One region of the Aminiphilus sp. genome, then DNA from elsewhere that is predicted to be linked to it. Evidence: riboswitches for the same ligand, from Rfam matches in the RefSeq annotation. Region 1 holds a riboswitch; each other region holds the start of a gene.
The links. Region 1 has a riboswitch for cobalamin ahead of Q1K49_RS08895 (methylmalonyl-CoA mutase family protein). Riboswitches for the same ligand answer to the same signal wherever they lie in the genome.
Positions count from the first base shown of each region.

Region 2: another riboswitch for cobalamin. It lies ahead of Q1K49_RS00990 (sirohydrochlorin cobaltochelatase); the one in region 1 lies ahead of Q1K49_RS08895 (methylmalonyl-CoA mutase family protein).
Region 3: another riboswitch for cobalamin. It lies ahead of Q1K49_RS06365 (hypothetical protein); the one in region 1 lies ahead of Q1K49_RS08895 (methylmalonyl-CoA mutase family protein).
Region 4: another riboswitch for cobalamin. It lies ahead of cbiE (precorrin-6y C5,15-methyltransferase (decarboxylating) subunit CbiE); the one in region 1 lies ahead of Q1K49_RS08895 (methylmalonyl-CoA mutase family protein).

Region 1 is NZ_JARKPW010000145.1:10,564-15,041, reverse strand. Features, by position in the region: gene Q1K49_RS08895 (methylmalonyl-CoA mutase family protein) at 1-1,702, opposite strand, end outside; cobalamin riboswitch at 1,854-2,017, opposite strand; cobalamin riboswitch at 2,491-2,663, shown strand; gene Q1K49_RS08890 (aconitate hydratase) at 3,278-4,478, shown strand, end outside.
Region 2 is NZ_JARKPW010000015.1:5,883-10,360, reverse strand. Features, by position in the region: gene Q1K49_RS01000 (ABC transporter ATP-binding protein) at 1-294, opposite strand, end outside; gene Q1K49_RS00995 (iron ABC transporter permease) at 291-1,394, opposite strand; gene Q1K49_RS00990 (sirohydrochlorin cobaltochelatase) at 1,500-2,399, opposite strand; cobalamin riboswitch at 2,632-2,847, opposite strand; gene Q1K49_RS00985 (hypothetical protein) at 2,975-4,478, opposite strand, start outside.
Region 3 is NZ_JARKPW010000106.1:126-4,603, forward strand. Features, by position in the region: partial or broken gene Q1K49_RS06365 (hypothetical protein) at 1-887, opposite strand, end outside; cobalamin riboswitch at 1,190-1,363, opposite strand; gene Q1K49_RS06370 (cupin domain-containing protein) at 1,520-1,846, shown strand; gene Q1K49_RS06375 (FadR/GntR family transcriptional regulator) at 1,871-2,608, opposite strand; gene Q1K49_RS06380 (ABC transporter substrate-binding protein) at 3,000-4,112, shown strand; gene Q1K49_RS06385 (iron ABC transporter permease) at 4,119-4,478, shown strand, end outside.
Region 4 is NZ_JARKPW010000131.1:6,021-10,498, forward strand. Features, by position in the region: gene Q1K49_RS07960 (AAA family ATPase) at 1-202, shown strand, start outside; gene Q1K49_RS07965 (DUF4276 family protein) at 199-870, shown strand; gene Q1K49_RS07970 (DNA-deoxyinosine glycosylase) at 1,007-1,573, shown strand; cobalamin riboswitch at 1,619-1,798, shown strand; gene cbiE (precorrin-6y C5,15-methyltransferase (decarboxylating) subunit CbiE) at 1,986-3,506, shown strand; gene cobM (precorrin-4 C(11)-methyltransferase) at 3,503-4,318, shown strand; gene Q1K49_RS07985 (cobalamin biosynthesis protein) at 4,315-4,478, shown strand, end outside.

The DNA of each region.
Region 1 (4,478 bases):
GCGAGACCACGACATCCCCGGAAAAGCCGTCGTCCAGCACCTCCCGCACCTCGCTCAGCGAGGCTCCCGCGAGAAACGCCTCGACGAGGGCATCCAGAAACGCGCCGGGAGGCCCGCTCACCTGGTCGAGAAGCACCCCCAGACGCTCCCGGCGGAACAGGTCGTCCATCAGCTCCCGATAGGTCGCAACGGCCCTCCGCCGGCTTTCCCGCACCGCCGCCCGGTCCGTCTCGGGAAGAGGAAGCGGCGTCTCCGAGAGATTGGCGTACATGTTCACCCCCACGGCCCGGTCCGTCCGGAAGTCCAGATTCTTCAGGCGCTCCGCGAAAACGTCCCCGATCTCCCGCTGCACCAGGCCGGACTGGAGTGCCTGCACCATGCCGCCCTCGGCCTCGATGCGCTGCAGGAAATCCCAGGCCCGCTCCGCGAGCTGCTGCGTCAGCGCCTCCACATACCAGGAGCCACCCGCGGGGTCCAGGGGCTGCAACAGGTGAAACTCGTCCCGGAGAAGGAGCTGCATGTTCCGGGCAATGCGGCGGGACAGCCCCTCGGGAGGGCGGACCGCCTCGTCGAACCACCCCACGTGCATGCCCTTCACTCCTCCCACCACCGCCGAGAAGGCCTGGGTGGAAGCGCGCAGCACGTTCACGTAGGGATCGTAGATCGTTGTGGTGAAGCGGGAGGTGCTCGCGAAGAGGTCGATCCGACAGGCGTCCCCGCTTCCTCCGAAAGCCTGGACGATCTGCGCCCAGAGCATCCGGGCGGCCCGCAGTTTGGCGATCTCCATGAAAAAGTTCGCTCCCTGGGAGAAGCAGAAACGCATCTGCGCCGCCGCGGTGTTCACGCCAAAGCCGCGACGCAGGAAGGCGCGCACGTAGGCGATGCCCGTCGCCATGGCGCAGCCCAGTTCCTGGACGGCACTTCCGCCGCCCTCGTGGTACACGTCGCCGCGAACCATGACGGTTCGCAGGCGGGGCATGCGCATTTTCGCCCACTGGGTCACCAGCCCCATCTCGTCGTAGAGCGCGTCGAGGGGGCAGGAAAGGGTTCCGTCCAGCGCCAGCGCACCCAACGGATCCGCTCCGATGCATCCGGAGATCCCCTCCAGCAGGGCCGCCTCGCCCCGGGCGCGAAGCCGTGCGGCGAAGAGCGCCAGAATCGGCGCCGCCGACTCGCCGCCGTAGAGATGCACCTCCCGGCCGCGCAGCTCCACGCCGTCCAGCAGCGCGTCCATATCGCGCAGCGTGGCGAGGGAGACGCCCCCCTCGTCCTCGAAGGGACACCCCTCGTCCGGCACGTCCAGGCAGCGGAGGGTCGCCCCGTCAAGGGCGATGTGGACCGCCGTGGCACCCGAGGCCAGCTCCTCCCGGAGAAGTGCGTTGGTCCGTTCCGGAAGAGCGTCGCCGCACTTCTGGGCGATGGCCCATCCGCCCCGGACGTAGCCCAGGGGATCCGTGCCGCGCAGATAATCCGCCGCGCCGGGGAACGTCTCCGCCTGCCCGGAGAGCGGCGCGTTCTCCTCCGTATAGAGAGGCTGGAGGGAAATGCCTTCGTAGGTCCGCGTGACGAGACGTTTTTCGAAGGGAGCACCCTTGAGGGCCGCCTCCGCTTCCTTCCGCCACTCCTCGTAGGAGACGGAGGGAAATTCCTCGAAGGAAACGGGAGGGCTCGTTTCAGTTCGCACCTGCTCTTCTCTGTCCATACACAACATCCTTCCTGAGCGACTCGTCTTCAGAGATCTCCGGAGCCGACGCCCGGGCGGACGAAAAAAGGCCGCCCTTTCGCGGCGGCCCTGCATAACAACATCTTAGAGGGAGTCCTCCCTCTTCTTCCAACGGCGTCCGCCCGCGCAGACCTGAGTTGTACCCGCAGACCGGTCTCCTGACTCCCGTTCATCCTACTTCCGCGTCTTCCCGAAGTCGCCTTCAGTGACCTGTGCGGGTTCGTCCCGGTTACAGTGGCGAGGCCGTTCCGGATTTTCACCGGATTCCCGTGCATCTGCAAGCTTTTGTTTCACTTGTCCGGAACATCCTACGCTTTTTCAGGGAATCGTGTCAAGGCACGACGCATTTTTGTGCGGCCGGACAGGAAGCGTGTCACCCCTGAGCGGGACGATGAACATGTCACCCATGACGAACAGGGGCGACGTCTTCATGAAGACGAAGGAAGCGCGGCGGTTACTGGTGATCGGACAGGCATCCGCCGGAAAGACCACGGTTCGGGAGGCTGACGAAAGGCACCCCCGCACAGAAAACTTCCGGGAAACATTCCTTCGCTGCTGTCGCCGCTGCGCGTACGGCATCGCCCGTGGCATTTCCGCACGAGCCTGCGGATTCGGGCACCGCTCCACCGGGTCGGACGGCAGGCGAAAAAGAGAGTCTTTGGAACGATCCGCCAGACCTCTTGAATTGAGCAGAAAAATTGCACTAGTCTTTGACTTGACACGCCATAGCAACATTGCCACAATAACCGCACGCTGCCGTATCGGCATACAATCAAACGACGTCAGGTGCTCGGGAAGTCCGGTGAAAGACCGGCGCGGACCCGCCACTGTAACCCCGACGAAACCGCGAAGCCACTGGTTCCGGCCATTTCGGAACCGGGAAGGCGCGGATGGAGGATGAAGGGGAGCCAGGAGACCGGCCTGACGACGAGAAGAGCGGCATTCCGCGGAGATCGGATGCCCGCTTGGGGACGCGCATCTTCCCGTCGACGCGGGCACCGAGAGAGTCGAATGCCACAGGAAGGAACGCAGCGTCGTGCCCAGGGGGCCTCATCCGCGAGGCCCTTTTTTCGTACCCATCGATCAGGCTGTTAAAAACCGAACATTCTAAAATACAATGTTTTTGTATGTTTAGATCAAAAAATTATAGACAATTTTTGCCCCCGGGACATGCACCGTGAAACAGGGGGATGTTCCGGGAAAACCCCGGAAACGCGAAGTAAAACGGCTGTGGTGCCACAGCCGGGTAAGACGCGGGAGAAAGCACACTGCGGCGCGGAGCGGAAGCACGGAAAGGGGGTGGCGACGGAAATACGGTGTGCGTTGGAACAGAATGAACGAAGGCGGCGAAGAAAGATGTTCCGGCGGGCGGGGGAACACGAGGCAGAGCCGGAAGAGCCGGAACGAAACGGTGCGACCGGAGGCGGAGCGCCAGAGACGCTCCCGCGTCGGCCCGGCCCCTTCGCCGGAGAAACGGAAGGACCGGAGAGCATCGGGCTCTCCGAAAGCGGAGATGCAGCAAAAACGAGATGCATACGAAGGGTGGGAAACGACATGGGTTTTTCCGTGGCACAGAAGATTCTCCAGACCCATCTGGTCGAGCTGGAACAGCCCGACGCGAAAACCGGAAGCCGCGTGGGCATCCGCATCGATCAGACCCTGACCCAGGACGCGACGGGCACCATGGCCTGCCTCCAGTTCGAGGCCATCGGCGTGGAGAAGGTCCGGACGGAGCTCTCCGTGAGCTACGTGGACCACAACATGATTCAGGAGGATTTCCGCAATCCCGACGATCACCGCTATCTCCAGGACGTGGCGGCCAGATACGGCATGCTCTTCTCCCCCGCGGGAAACGGCATCTGCCACCAGGTGCACCTGGAGCGCTTCGCCAGGCCCGGAAAAACGCTTCTGGGCAGTGACTCCCACACACCCACCGCCGGAGGCGTGGGCATGCTCGCCATCGGCGCGGGCGGCATGGACGTGGCCCTCGCCATGGCGGGAGAACCGTTCTACACGCCGCTGCCGAAGATCACCCTGGTGCGCCTCTCGGGAGAACTCGCCCCCTTCGTCTCCGCCAAGGACGTTGTCCTGGAGGTACTCCGCCGCCTCACCGTCAAGGGAGGCGTGGGGCGCATTCTGGAGTACGGCGGCCCCGGCGTGGCGGGGCTTTCGGTCCCCGACCGGGCCACCATCACGAACATGGGGGCCGAGACGGGGGCGACCTCGTCCCTCTTCCCCAGCGATGACGTGACCCGGGCATGGCTCCGCGCCCAGGGGCGCGAGCACCAGTGGGTGGGGATCACCGCCGACGCGGACGCCGTCTACGACGAGGTGCTCGACATCGACCTCTCCACCCTGGAGCCGCTGGTGGCCCAGCCCTTCCAGCCCGACCGGGTGGTGCCGGTGCGGGAACTCGCAGGGCTTCCCGTGGATCAGATCATGTTCGGCTCCTGCACGAATTCCTCCCTCCGGGACATCGCCGCCGTGGCTCATCTGCTGAAAGGACGGGCCGTCACACCTTCGGTGAGCGCGGGTATCTCCCCCGGCAGCATTCAGGTGATTCTCGAGGCGGAGCGTCGGGGACATCTGGGCGCTCTGGTGGCCGCGGGAGTGCGCATTCTCGAATCGAGCTGCGGCGCCTGCATCGGCATGGGTTTCGCACCGCCCACGGAGGGCGTGTCCCTCCGGACGATCAACCGAAACTTCCTCGGCCGCTGCGGCCACAAGACGGGCCAGGTCTATCTGGTGAGCCCCG
Region 2 (4,478 bases), on a different contig from region 1:
CTGGGGAACGAAGCCGATGCGGAGTCCGAGTTCTCTTCGGGAGAGTTTTCGGACGCGATGTTCCGAAGGGAGCGAGGGGGCGTGACCGGTTTCTTTCTTTTCCGGGAGGTCTCGGAGAAAGAGGTTGCCCTCGTGGGGGAGGAGCCCCGCGAGGCAGCCGAGAAGGGTGCTCTTTCCGCTGCCGTTGGGGCCGAGGAGTGCGGTGATGCGTCCATGCCTGATCTCTCCCGAGAGGTTTCGGAGCACCGGACGCGCCCTGTAGCCGACGGAGAGGTTTTCCAGGCGGTAGCTCACGAGGAGGCGCGTCCCCGGGTACGCAGAAGAATCCAGCAGAAGACGGGGCCCCCCGCGAGGGCCGTCACGACTCCCACGGGAAGTTCGCCGAGCTGCTGGGCCGCTCCGTCCGCGCCGGCGAGGAGGAGACAGCCCGCGACGAAGGCGAGAGGGAGGAGGGTTCGATGGGCGGGGCCTGCGAGAAGGCGCAGGAGGTGAGGCCCCACGAGACCGACGAAGCCGATGATGCCGAAATGGGCCACCACGAGAGAGGCCGCCAGAGAGGCCGCTCCCAGGAGGACGAGGCGGAGCCGCTTTTCGTTCACGCCGAGGAGCGCCGCCCGCCCTTCTCCGAGGGACATGGCGTCCAGCTCCCGCCCCCACCACCAGGCGGGAAGCGTTACGGCGGCCGCGCCGATCCAGGCGGAGCCCGCCGCCGACACGGAGGCGCCGGAAAACCCCCCCATGAGCCAAAGGACGATGGCAGCCATGCGCTCTTCCGAGATGGCCTTGAGGAGTGTCACTCCCGCGGAAAGGATGGCGCTCACCACGATGCCCGCCAGGACGAGGTGCACGGGAGAATTGCCTCCGGATCTCCAGGCGAGGGCGAAGGCGAGGGAAAGGGCGAGGGCGGCACCGCAAAAGGCTGCGGCGGGTACCCAGATGCCGCCGAGGAAGATGCCGAGGGAAGCCCCCAGGGCCGCTCCCGCGGCGATGCCCAATGTGTAGGGTTCCGCAAGCGGATTGCCCAGCAGCGCCTGGAGAACGACGCCCGAGACGGAGAGAGCCGCCCCAGACGCGGTGGCCGCCAGAAGACGGGGGAGGCGGACGGTGCGCACCACCAGGGCCTGTTGCTGTGGCAGGGTTGTTGCATCGGCGAAGGGATTCAGGAGCGAGAGCACTGCTCCGGGAGGGACGTCCATGGGGCCCGCGAGGAGTCGCCAGGTGCCCACCAGGAGGAGGCCGAGAAAGAGGAGCGCTCCGAGCCGCAGGGCGCGCCGCCTGCGGGATGCCTCCAGAGTTGCCATGCGGTGGAGGGTGTCGTCACCGGCAGAAAGGGAGCCGCTCTGGGAATGTTCGGGACCGGCACTGGCGCCGGTGGCGTGTTCCGATAGGGGCACGGAGCATTCCTCCCTGGGGTGTGTCGCCATGAAAAAAGCCGAACCTGTCGGGGCTCTCGGAAAGAGCGTCCGGGAGCCCCGGTTTCTTGTGCGCGTCCCGGTGTTCTAGAAGACGTGCTGCGCCGTGACGCGGAGGTGTTCCACGAAGAGAGCCGCCACCTCGGGATTGCTTCCGAGTCCCTCGATGACGGGGTTCACCCGGTATCCTTTCGACTCCAGAACACTGCGCCAGGATTCGGGATCCTCCGGATCCGCCATGTCGTTCCGGGCGTGGTCTCCCGCGACGATCATGAAGGGCACCAGGGTCACTCGCTTTGCCCCCATGGTCTCAAGGCGTTCCAGAACCATATCGAGGGAAGGGAACCCCTCGACGGTACCGAGGGCGAAGCGCAATCCCCGCTCGTCGAAGAGAAGCTGCATCTGCGAGTAGGCGGCGTTCGCCGGATGGGGTGAACCGTGTCCCATGAAGACCACCGCGCCGTCGCCCTTTGCTCGGTCTCCGTAGGTTCTCTGGAGAATGGAGACCATCTTGCCGTAGTCCTCGAAAGAGGAGAGGAAAGGATCGCCCATGGCGACGGCCTTGAAGGAGTATTTTCGCTCCAGGCGGGCCAGGGCGTCCGTCACTTCCGCGAGATCGTCGAATTCCTCGCCGCGGATCACGTGGGTGGGCTGTACCACCACGTGGGTGAAGCCCTCGTCCTGCATGCGCGCCAGGGCGATCAGCGGAGAGTCGATGACCGTGCCCTCTTCGGCGAGGACTTTTCTGCGGATGATGTTGGACGTATAGGCCGTGCGGACCTCCGCGTCGGGGAAAGCCTTCCGTGCGGCGTCCACGAGGGTGTCGATGGCGCTCCGCGCCTCGGGTACGGAGGTGCCGAAGGCGACGACGAGAATGCCCTTTTTCTCGGGGGCCGCCTTGCCGTGTCCCATGGCGAAGGCCTCGCTGGAAGAAAAGGCCGCGAGGAAAAGAGCGCAGCAGAGAAGTACCAATCCGGAACGGGTCATGTTTGCTTCCTCCTGTTCGAGAGTCTCGTTTCCCGGGGGAAAGGATTTCGATGAACGAACGCATCCGTTCTCTCGAAACGCATCTTTGGATCCGTTCGCTTCGAGAGATGGCCGAAACGGACGGTGACACGTCCGTTCGTCTTTTTTCGCAAGCGCTTCAACAGGACGGGACCGCGGCGTACACCGCGGTCCCCAAGACGAGCTTGGGAGCGCGTCCGCCCACGCAGACATCACCTCCTCACCCGTTTCCGGCCGGTCTCCTGACTCGCGGTCCTTCTTCGCCGCCCCTTCCCGAAACCTGGGGTTTCAGTGGTTCCATGCGGCGTCGTCGCGCTTACAGTGGCGGGGCCGTGCCGGATTTACACCGGCTTCCCGTTCGGAAAACTTTTGTGACGCCACCGGAGGGCACGGCGGCGGTTCTCCGAAAACCGGAAACGTTTCCTTTCGAGTTGTGGAGTGCCGCCCGGAGAGCGGGGGCGACACCGGAAAGACCTGCTGCCGAAGTTTCCTTCAGACGGTCTCCATCAGGGGCAAGTATACGCGAAAACGGGACGAGAGGAACCCCCCTCCCGTTCTCAATGTCCGGTGGCTGCCTCCAGAGAGATACTCCGGGTGAGCATCTCCGTCACGAAATCCAGTGCTCTTCGGAATCCTCCGGCGGAATCACCCGCGAGTCCTGCTCTTTGAGCGGAGAGAGACTCCGCGAAAGCCCGGCGAAGAACGGGCATTTCCACCAGAGGGCTCCGCCCCGAGGCGAGGGATTCCATCACGATATATCCTGCGTCCGTAAGCGATGGAAGAAGCGGGCCACCGACTCGTTCGGCCACGCGTGCCCCTCGTTCCAGGGCGGTACGCCGGTACCAGGAAGGTTCTTCGCTGCGGTGCACAAGGCGGAATTTCTCTCCCGGAAGCTCCGGGGAGAAACGCGTTGTTTCCCCGCCGTTTCCTTTCAGAAGCGGCTTCAGGGATGCTTCAAGAAAGGGAACGAGTCCTCGGCCGTCGCCGAGGAGATTTCCGAGAGACACGCTTTCTGTTCTTCCGTCGGCGAACACCAGGAGGACGAATTGCCCTTCCAGAAGGCGTGCCCAGGTCGGATCGTCCACCTCCGCCGCCTGTTTCACCGGGAGAAGGGTCGCGTCCAGGGTGGCGCCGAAGGTTTGGGCAATGCGCTCCACCATGGCTTTCCATTCCGACGACGCGGCATGCAGTCGCAGCACCCGGAGGGCGAAGGCCTCCTGCACCAGTTCTCCCGTATCGGCTACGAGTTCCCCGTCCGAGGGAAGAAGAGGAGCGGTGCGAACGAACCAGCGTTGCCAGGCCATGGTGAGCCAGGGAAGAAAATCCGCGTCCAGACGTCGCGTCTGTGCGTCGAGCCAAGTGTCGGCAAGGGCTGCGGCAGTGTTTTCCGTCCGCGTTGCCGCCGTTGCGACGGCCTCGGAGAGCGCTTTTCCGGAAGAGACGGAAAGTTTCCCTGCGATGTGCCGCTCCCTGCTTTCCCTGAAATGGGGCGACGGTTGGAAAAGGGTGTTCCGCAGGAAAAAATGCCCTCCTCCCGCGGCGAGGACGACGAGGACGAGAAAAGCCAGTCCGAGGCCGAGTCGTTTTCCTGCGCCGCTCCCTCTCTTCGGGAGGGAACTGCGTTTTTCCGTTTCGACGGTCTCCTCCGGCATGTCCGGACTGTTTTCCGGGCGGAGGTCCTCCTCGTCGGCCCTCCGCCTGGAAGAGACGAGGGAAAGAAAGATCCAGAGCAGCAGAAATCCTCCTGCGCCGAGGAAGACCGAAGGTGTCCCCCAGGGGGGAAGCAGGTTCAGGAGCATGGCGGGAAACAGGAACAGGCGACCCGCGGGAATCATGAAGCGGGCGATGCCGGGTGACACCGCTCCGAGAGAGGCGAGTCGGGTATCTCCCTCGCGGAGAGCCAGATAGGCCGCAAGACCGAAGGCTCCCTTGGGATTTCTCCGCAATCCCTCCAGAAAGGCCTGGGGCGCTTTGAGTTCCCCGAAACGACGGGAGGCGGCGAGGCCCCATGTTCGGGTGATCTCCAGGAAAGCCCGATTTTCCGGGCCGAGACGTTGCAGC
Region 3 (4,478 bases), on a different contig from region 1:
ACCGCGTCGTTGTAATAGGCCGTCACATAAAGAATGCCCGAGGCGGTGACGCCGATGAAGTCGAAGGCATAGGCGGCGGCGCTCGCCGGAAGATCCGCCGCGGTGGCGAAGGTGCTCTTTTCGAGGGTGGACACCGAGACCGCCTCGATGGCGGTGGTCCCGGAGGCGTTCTTCGCGCCGCCGAAGGACGTGACGAGGATCTTGCCCAAGGTGGGTGCATAGGCCATGGCGGAAGGATTCTTGCCCACCGCAACCCGGCCGATCTCCTCCAGGGAGGCGGGATCGAGCTTCACCAGCGAACCTGCGGCGTGCACGGGAGGCCAGGAGGCATCCCGTCGCTCGATGAGGACGAAGAGCGCATCATTCACCACGAGGACGCTTTTCACGTATTCGCTGAGGTTGGCGGCAACGCCGTCGTCAAAGTTGACCGAGGCGACCTGCGCGTAGTTGTTCGTCATGTCGTGCTTGGTGAGATACGAGGCCGTGCCGTCGTTGTAGTAGTTCGCCAGAAAGAGCCACGTTCCCCAGGTGGCCGCCCCGGCGATGTTGTGCCCCAGCGTCCTGTTCACCTCCGGGGTTCCCCAGTTCTCGGGATTGTAGACGGTGAAGGTGTCCAGGGCGGCCCCGTAGTTGTTCGTCTCCCGGTGGAGCACCTTCCAGGCCCCGTCTTTCTGGAAGGAAAAGAGCGCTGGATCCCCTCCGGCGGAGCCCACCTTCACGGCGGAATCCCCCGAGGCCACTCCAAGAACCCCCGACGTGTAGTCCGTGGTGGCGTAGACCGCCTTCTCCACGGCCCCCGCGACGGCCGATCCGAACGCCAGAAACACTACAAGCATCACTGTGAAGATCCGCGACATGCGGAAGAAACGCTCCTTGTTCCGCTGCATGCTGCACGTCTCCTTTCCGTATTTCTCCCGGACCCGAAAAAGACATCGCCTCCCGGCGGCTCCTTTCGGGTTCCCTCCAAAGCCTTCCCTGCCGAGCCGCCCCTTTCGGGAGCCGGACAAGGAGATGCCTTCCTCCTTGAAGAGTGTCACCCATGAGGGACTTTCGAGACGGACATCACCTCCCCCGGAGTGGAATTTCCGTCGCGCCTTCGCCCACGCGCCGCGTCCGAAACCCCGTTTCTCCTGGGAAGTGCCCTTTTCCGGAATGAGGAAAACGAAAAGGACACCTTCCGCCCTCGAGGAAGGAGTCTTGCGACGCGGGGCAGTGTCCGGACTCGGAGTCATCCTCCGCACGGGCCTTCCAGAACGGTTCGTTCCGTGGCGTCGTCCGTGCATCGTCATCCTTACCGTAGCGGGGCTGTGCCGGCTTCACACCGGCTTCCTGCCCTCCGCGAACCTGTCTATAACGACAAAAAGAGGTTTCTCCCTTTCCGTCGCCCTGTTCCTGCGGTAGCATAACAGGAAGAAGCGCATCCGTCAAAATGCCGGATGTGCCGCCGTATCCGGCGGAGGGAAAGCATCGCATTCTTTTCGGAACGAGGGTGATCGCTGTGGAAGAGTTTCCTGCGTTCATGAGAAATCCGGCGAACCGCATCCGGCGGAGTTCGCAGTACACGAAGGACATCGAGGGCTATGTCGCGGGCGGGGCCGACGGCTCGCAGATGGCCTTCTGGACGTCCTTCGCGGACAGGACCTCCGACGAGCACGTCCACGACTACGACGAATATCTCGTCTGCGTGCACGGGCGCTACACCGTGACCATGGCGGGAAGGACGGTGACGCTCGATCCCGGCGACGAGCTGTTTATCCCCTCCGGCGTGGCTCACGGGGGATGCTGCACCGCAGGCACGAGAACCATCCACGCCTTCGGCGGCAGACGGGCCGAGCGGGAGGCCTGACCCCCGGCGGAAACCGGGGGCGCGTCAGCAGAAGAGCGTCCGATACCTGTCCAGGTGCCTTTCGAGGCAACCGCGGGCGGCCTCCAGGTTCCGCGCCTCGATGTAACAGGTCAGGTTCCGGTGACACTCGAGGATCTCCCGCTGATGCAGGAGCGATTCCTCCGCGTCGAGGCTTTGAAAGCGCTCCCCCATACTCTGGGAGAGAATGCGGTACAGCACCCGGTAGACCACGGCCACAAGGCCGTTGCGCCCCGCTTCGGCGATGCGCCGATGGAACGCCAGATCCTGGAGAAGAAACGTCTCCCAGTGCCCCAGACAGCCCTCCGCGGCGGCGACGATCTCCCGAAAGGCGCGGAGGTCCTCGCCGGTGCGGCGCTCCACACACCAGGCGAGCATGGCCTGTTCGAGGACGATGCGAAACTCGTAGATCTCCTTCGCGGAGATCCGCTCCAGATGGAGCATCGTCTCCAAGGGCTCCTCGATGTTCGACGCGGCGAAGTGCTGCACCGTGGTGCCGCCACCGGGAACGATCCGGACCAGGCCGCTCTGTTCGAGCATGCGCAGCGCCTCCCGCACGGTGGGGCGGCTGCGTTTGAACTGGGTGATGAGGGTCCGCTCCGAGGGGAGCTTGTCCCCCACCTTGAACCGGCCGTCGAGAATGCTGCGCCGGATCTGTTCGTAAATCGCCTCCGAGGCCTTGACGGTGCACACCGGCTTGAACTCCGCATACCCGGCGCTTTTCCGGATCTTTTCCCCGGACATGGAGCCATTCCCCCCATACGATAGCTTTGCCCCGTTCGGCGGAAGACGGTCTCTTTTCCGTGTGTCCCCCCCGACCTGCGCGCCTCCCGCCTCCCGACAGGCGGCAAAGAGGCCACGCACGACGACGCCTCACCTCATTCTACAGGGACACCGGAAAGGCCGCACGCCTTCGTCGCCCCTGTTCGTCATGGATGACATGTTCATCGTCCCGCCCAGGGGTGACACTATCACTGTCCAGCCACACGAGTGAAAAAAAGGATTTGACAAGACGCGGGGGTTTTGTTATGTTGCGCGAGTGTTAGATGATTCTAACACTCGCGCCGCCGTCGGAATATCTGCCGGAAAGCGTCATGTGTCGGTGAGATGTGCCAGAAAGAGAGGAGATCGTTTCATGCACAGGATGTTGGGAAACAGGCTTCGGGTTGTCGGAACGGGACTATGCGCCCTGTTCCTCGTGTGCTTTCTCATGTCGCCCGGAGATGGGGCGCAAACGGTCGTCACGGACCAGGCCGGAAGAGAGGTCGTGATCGAAGGCCCGGTCAAGCGCATCGTCACCATTCCCATTCCGGCCGCCAGCATGGTGCTCGCCATCGACGGCTCTTCGGAACGGCTGGTGGGAATGAATCCGCTCTCGAAGACGGCCATCGAGGGGGAAATCCTTTCCGAATTCTTCCCCGAGGCGCTGCGGATCCGCAGCGATATCGTCCAGGGAGAGGGGTTCCAGCCCAACGTGGAGTCGCTCATGAGCCTCGCACCGGACATCGTCTTCCAGTGGGGGAACTTCGGCGACAATCTCTACATCCCCCTGCTGGATGCGGGGATGAAGATCGCGCTCTTCAAGTACGGCACCCAGGAATACCTTGAGGGATGGATCGAGACGTTCGGCGCCATCCTCGGAAAGCAGGAGAAGGCTGCCACGATTCTCGACTGGCACAGGAAGACCCGCGAACAGCTCACCCGGAGAAGCGAGGCCATCCCCGATTCCGAAAAACCACGGACGCTTTATTTCCTCCGTTTTCTCGCCAACTATCAGGTCGCCGGAAAGAACACGCACAACGACGTCTCGATCGTCCTCTCGGGAGGCAAAAACGTCGCCGCGGAAGAGATCGACGGATTCGCCGCCGTGAACGAGGAACAGATTCTGCTGTGGGATCCGGAGGTCATTCTGCTCAACGGTTTCGAGCGGGATCTCACCCCCGAGCATGTCTACGCCGACGAGCGGCTCAAGGGAGTCTCCGCGGTAAAGAACCGCCGCGTCTACAAGCTCCCCCTCGGAGGTTACCGCTGGGATCCCCCCAATCAGGAGACGCCCCTCATGTGGATGTGGATGTCCTCCGTTCTCCATCCCGGGCGGGACAGGTTCGACCTTCCCGGAGAAATGGAAAAAGCCTACACCCTCCTCTACGGAAAAACCCTCTCCCGGGCGCAGTACGAGCATATTCTCGGAATGGAGAGAAACCGGGGAAGCGCGCACTACGAAGCTCTCTTCGGAAGGGCACAGTAGGGCATCGTGACCGAACGACACCGCGCCGTTCCCTTCCCCCTTCTTGCAGGAGTGCTTCTTGCCCTGACGGCGGCAGTCGCCCTGTTCTCTCTGGCGATCGGGCGTTTTCCCGTTCCCGTGGAGCGTGTTGCCCGAATCCTGCTCTCGGTGCTTTTTCCCACAGAGGCTTCCTGGACTCCCCAGGAAACCTCTGTGGTCCTTCTCATCCGCCTTCCCCGCGTTCTGGGTTCCCTGCTCGCCGGAGGAGGACTGGCACTCGCCGGAGCGGCTCTTCAGGGCGTCTTCCGCAATCCCCTGGTAGGACCGCAGATCATCGGCGTTTCCTCCGGGGCGGGGTTCGGCGGCGCGGTGGCGATTCTGTTCTTC
Region 4 (4,478 bases), on a different contig from region 1:
GCGGGTACAGATCATCGTTTCCACACAATCGGTACCGTTCGTCAACGAGTTTTCCGTCGAGGATCTGCTCGTCGTAGAACGGAGAGAGGGGACTACGACGTTCCGTCGCCACGAAGAGGGATCCTTCCGCGAATGGTTAAAAGAATATTCCCTCGGGGAACTTTGGGAGAAGAATCTTCTCGGGGGGAGACCTAGCGTATGATTCGCGTCCACGTCATCTGCGAGGGACTCACGGAAGAGCAGTTCATCAACGAACTTTTGCTTGTCCCCCTTTCGGCGGAGAAAATTCTTCTGCTGCCATCGCAATTGGGCAGGCCGGGACACAAGGGCGGCAACGTCGGGTATGCTCGCCTCCTTTTCGACATCAGGGAGCGCCTGTTACGTGACATCGAGTGTTTCTGCACCACCTTTCTCGATTACTACGCCCTGCCGTCGGATTTTCCGGGAAAAAGCGACGCCGGCAAATTCCGAAACGTGGAGAGCCGCTACTTCTCCGTTGTCTCGGCCCTCGCCGACCGCGTAAAACACGATCTCGGCGAGGATGCCTCTCGACGGTTCATTCCCTATGTGCAAATGCACGAATTCGAGGCGCTGCTTTTCAGCCGACCGGAAAGCCTGGCAAAAAGCCTGGGGCATTCTGAACTCTCCGAAGCTTTTACGGAAATACGACGCGGATTTTCCTCACCCGAATACATTGATGACGGCCCGGAAACCGCTCCAAGCAAGCGCATAGAAAAACTCTTTCGGAACTACGACAAGCCGCTCCACCCCATCTTGGGAGCTCGGGAAATCGGCCTGAGCACAATTCGGAGAGAATGCTCTCTGTTCGACGATTGGGTTCGCAGGCTCGAAGCAGTGCACCCAGAATGAACGTCTCCCACGAACGAACTCGCACCACGGACACGTTTTCCTCCTGGTCGATGCAGGCGATCCCATCCTGTCCCGCGAGCGCGCCCGGGAGAGGCGTTCTCCGCGACACAAAAAAGTCGCAAGCGCCCTGCAGGACATGACGCTTCTTCGTGGCTTTCCTCCCATCGCCCGGAGCGACGCGACCCGCCTCGTCCTGGGCAGCATGCCCGGCGAGGCATCTCTGGCGAAGGGCGAGTATTACGGCCATCCGCGCAACGCCTTCTGGCCGATTCTCGGAGCTCTGCTCGGTTTCGATCCCGACGCGCCCTATGTCGAGCGCTGCGAAGCCCTCCGCCGGGCCCGCATCGCCCTCTGGGACGTCCTCGCCTGCTGTGAACGGCCGGGAAGCCTCGATGCGGACATCGTGGCATCCTCCATCGTTCCCAACGACTTCGGCACCTTCTTCGCGGCCCATCCACAGATCCGCATCATCTATTTCAACGGAAGCACCGCGGAAAGCGCCTTCCGCCGCCATGTGCGGGCTCTGCTCCCCGAGCGGCTGCGGACGCTCCCAGGGATCCGGCTTCCCTCCACCAGCCCAGCCCACGCGGGGCGTTCCTTCGAAGCGAAACGCGCCGCCTGGTCGTGTCTTCTCGAAGACGCGGGGAACGCGCAAAAAAACGAAACTCCTCCGAAGGATTCCCCGGAAGGATCGGAGGTATAATTGACAAGACTTCGAGATGCACGCCCGCGGACGCTTCTTTTGGCGTCAGCTGGCGTGGCCATAGTTCGCCAGAACAGGTGACGGGAAACCGGTAGCACGCCGGTGCGGCCCTCGCCACTGTAGCCGGGACGAAACCGCGCACATCCCACTGGAGTCAAGCTCTGGGAAGGGGCGGAAGTAGGACGAACGGAAGCCAGGAGACCGATCTGTTCTGGAAGGGGAGCGTCCGCGCGGGCGGCAGGCTGCCTCGGCCGGTTTCATTGGAAAACCTGCGGAGGAGGGCGCGGAGATCTCGCCCTCCTTGTTTCGTCTTCTTCTGCGGCGTCGGAGAAACGACGACGGAAGAGAGGCATTCAGTCCACAAAGCGGAGTACGGGACATTGCGCACGTTGAGGAAAGCGTGGAGAGGGCCATGAACAACATCTTCTGCATCGGCATGGGACCCGGCGGCGCCGAACAGGTGACCCGGGCGGCAATGCAAACGGCGGCGTCCGTGCCGTTTCTTCTCGGAGACGCCCGTTTTCTCGCCCTCGTTGCGGCAGGTCCTTCCGTGGCGCCGCAACACCTGGAGGAGTTGCCCCGGGGAACCGAGGCGACCTTGCGGCGTGTGGCGGAACTTCTCGAAAAAGGCCCCGTGGGCGTCCTGGTGAGCGGCGACACGGGGTTCTACAGTCTCGCATCCTCTCTGGTGCGCCGGTTCGGTCCTGAAAAGGTCCGGCTCGTTCCGGGCATCTCCAGCATGCAGCTTCTGGCGGCACGACGCGGCCGCTCCTGGGTGAACGTCCCCACCCTCTCCCTGCACGGACGGACGCTCGAAAATCCGGAGGAGCTCCACCCATCAACGGGCGAACGCCCCTCCGCGGAGGCATCCCCGGGGACGAGGACCACCGGAGGAGCGCTCGCCGCCCTCCAGAGCGAGGCGGTGGTCCTTTTGGGCGGATGGGAGCGGGTTCCGACACAGCTCCGGGAGCTGGCAGATCGCCTCGGCCCGGAGCGCAAAGGCGCGCTCGCCTGGGATCTGGGCCTGCCGGAGGAATCCATCACGGAGGGAACGCTCTCGGAGCTGGCAACCATGGAGCCTCGGGGACGCCTGCCTCTTCTCTGGCTCGACCCCCCCGAGGTCGAGCCGCCCCGCAGGGATTTTCTCCTGGAAGACGGCGCCGGAGCCGGAGAAAACCCCCTCCCCACAGGCGTCCTCCCCGATTCCTGGTTTTCGAGGGACGAGGGAATCCCCCTCACGAAGGCCCCCGTCCGCGCCGCTCTTCTCGGCCTGCTCCACCCTCTCCGGGGGTGTCGGGTTCTCGAAATCGGGACGGGAACAGGAGGCATGACGGTGGAGCTTGCCCGTGCCGCGGGGCCGGAGGGAACAGTGCTCTCCGTTGAACCGAAGCAGGAGGCGCTCGCTCTCGCGGCGCGCAACTGCCTTCGGGCGGGCATCGCCGTGGAAATGAGGGCGCGACACGGAGCAACCACCTCTTCTCCGAAGGAAGACACCGTCTCTGCGACGGCACCTGTGGCCGGTTCCGCAGGATGTGCGACGCAGGACCCATTCCGCCGCGACACAGCGGACGACGGAGAGTGCGCGGGGCGGACGCCCCGGGGCAGGGTGTGCCTCCTTCGGGGGAGCGCACCGGAGACACTGGCGGGACTTCGGTGCGCGGACGCGGTCTTCGTGGGCGGCCACGGCGGCGCCCTTCCGGAGGTGCTCGCCGCCTGCTGGAAGCTGCTCCGCCCCGGAGGACGCCTGGCGGCGACGTTCATCCTCGTGGACAGAGCCATGACGGCACTGCGTACACTGGAAGATCTGGGGGGCTCGCCGGGTTTCTGGCAGCTCACCGCAGGATACGGTAAACCCCTGGCGGGATCGTGGATGCTCTCCGGACAAAACCCGGTCTTTCTCGTCTGGGGAGACAAGGAGGCGAAACAGGCATGAACCGAGAACACTCGGACGGGGAACACGCAACGCCGTTCCAGGCGGAGGTGACCATCGTCGGCGCCGGTCCCGGAGATCCGGAACTGCTCACGCTGAAAGGAAAGCGCCTCCTCGAAACGGCGGACCTCGTGGTCTACGCGGGAAGTCTCGTGGCTCCCGCGCTGCTGGCGTTCTGCAACCCTTCCTGCGAAAAGGTGGATTCGGCCTCCCTCGATCTGGAGGAACAGGTGGAACTCATGAGCAGGGCCGCGCTGGAGGGACGGCGCGTGGTGCGCCTCCACACCGGAGATCCCAGCCTTTACGGAGCGACGGCGGAGCAGATTCGAGAACTGGAGGCCCGAGGCGTGGGCGTGACCATCGTTCCCGGCGTGTCGAGCCTTCAGGCCGCAGCGGCGCGCCTCGGCGTGGAATACACCGTGCCCGGGGGCACCCAGACGGTGATCTGCACCCGAGCGGCGGGGCGCACGCCCGTTCCCGCCTCGGAATCTCTGGAGCGGCTCGCCGCATCGCAAAGCACCCTGGTGATCTTCCTCAGCGCCGGACAGGCGGATCAGGTCGCCAATGCGCTTCTTCGGGGCGGTTACGCACCGGACACGCCCAGCGCCTGCGTCTACCGCGCCACCTGGCCGGACGAGAGAATTCTCCGGACCCGCCTCGACGAGCTGGCCCGCCGCATGGACGAGGCGGGCATCGCGAATCACGCGCTCCTCGTGATCGGGAGCTGCCTCGCCCCCGGAGAGGCGAAGAGTCTCCTCTACGACGGAAGCTTCTCCCACGGCTTCCGGAACGCGGAAAGATCCCCGCGGTCATGAGCACACCTCCCGCCATCCTGATTCTCTCCTCCCGGGGAGAGGAAACGGCCCGACGTCTCGCCTCCGCCCTGGGCGGCGATGTCCTCTCTCCCGCCCCGGGGGAACTGAAGACGCTTCTGATCTCCCTCTGGGAGCGACCGAGGACGACCCTTTCGGGCAT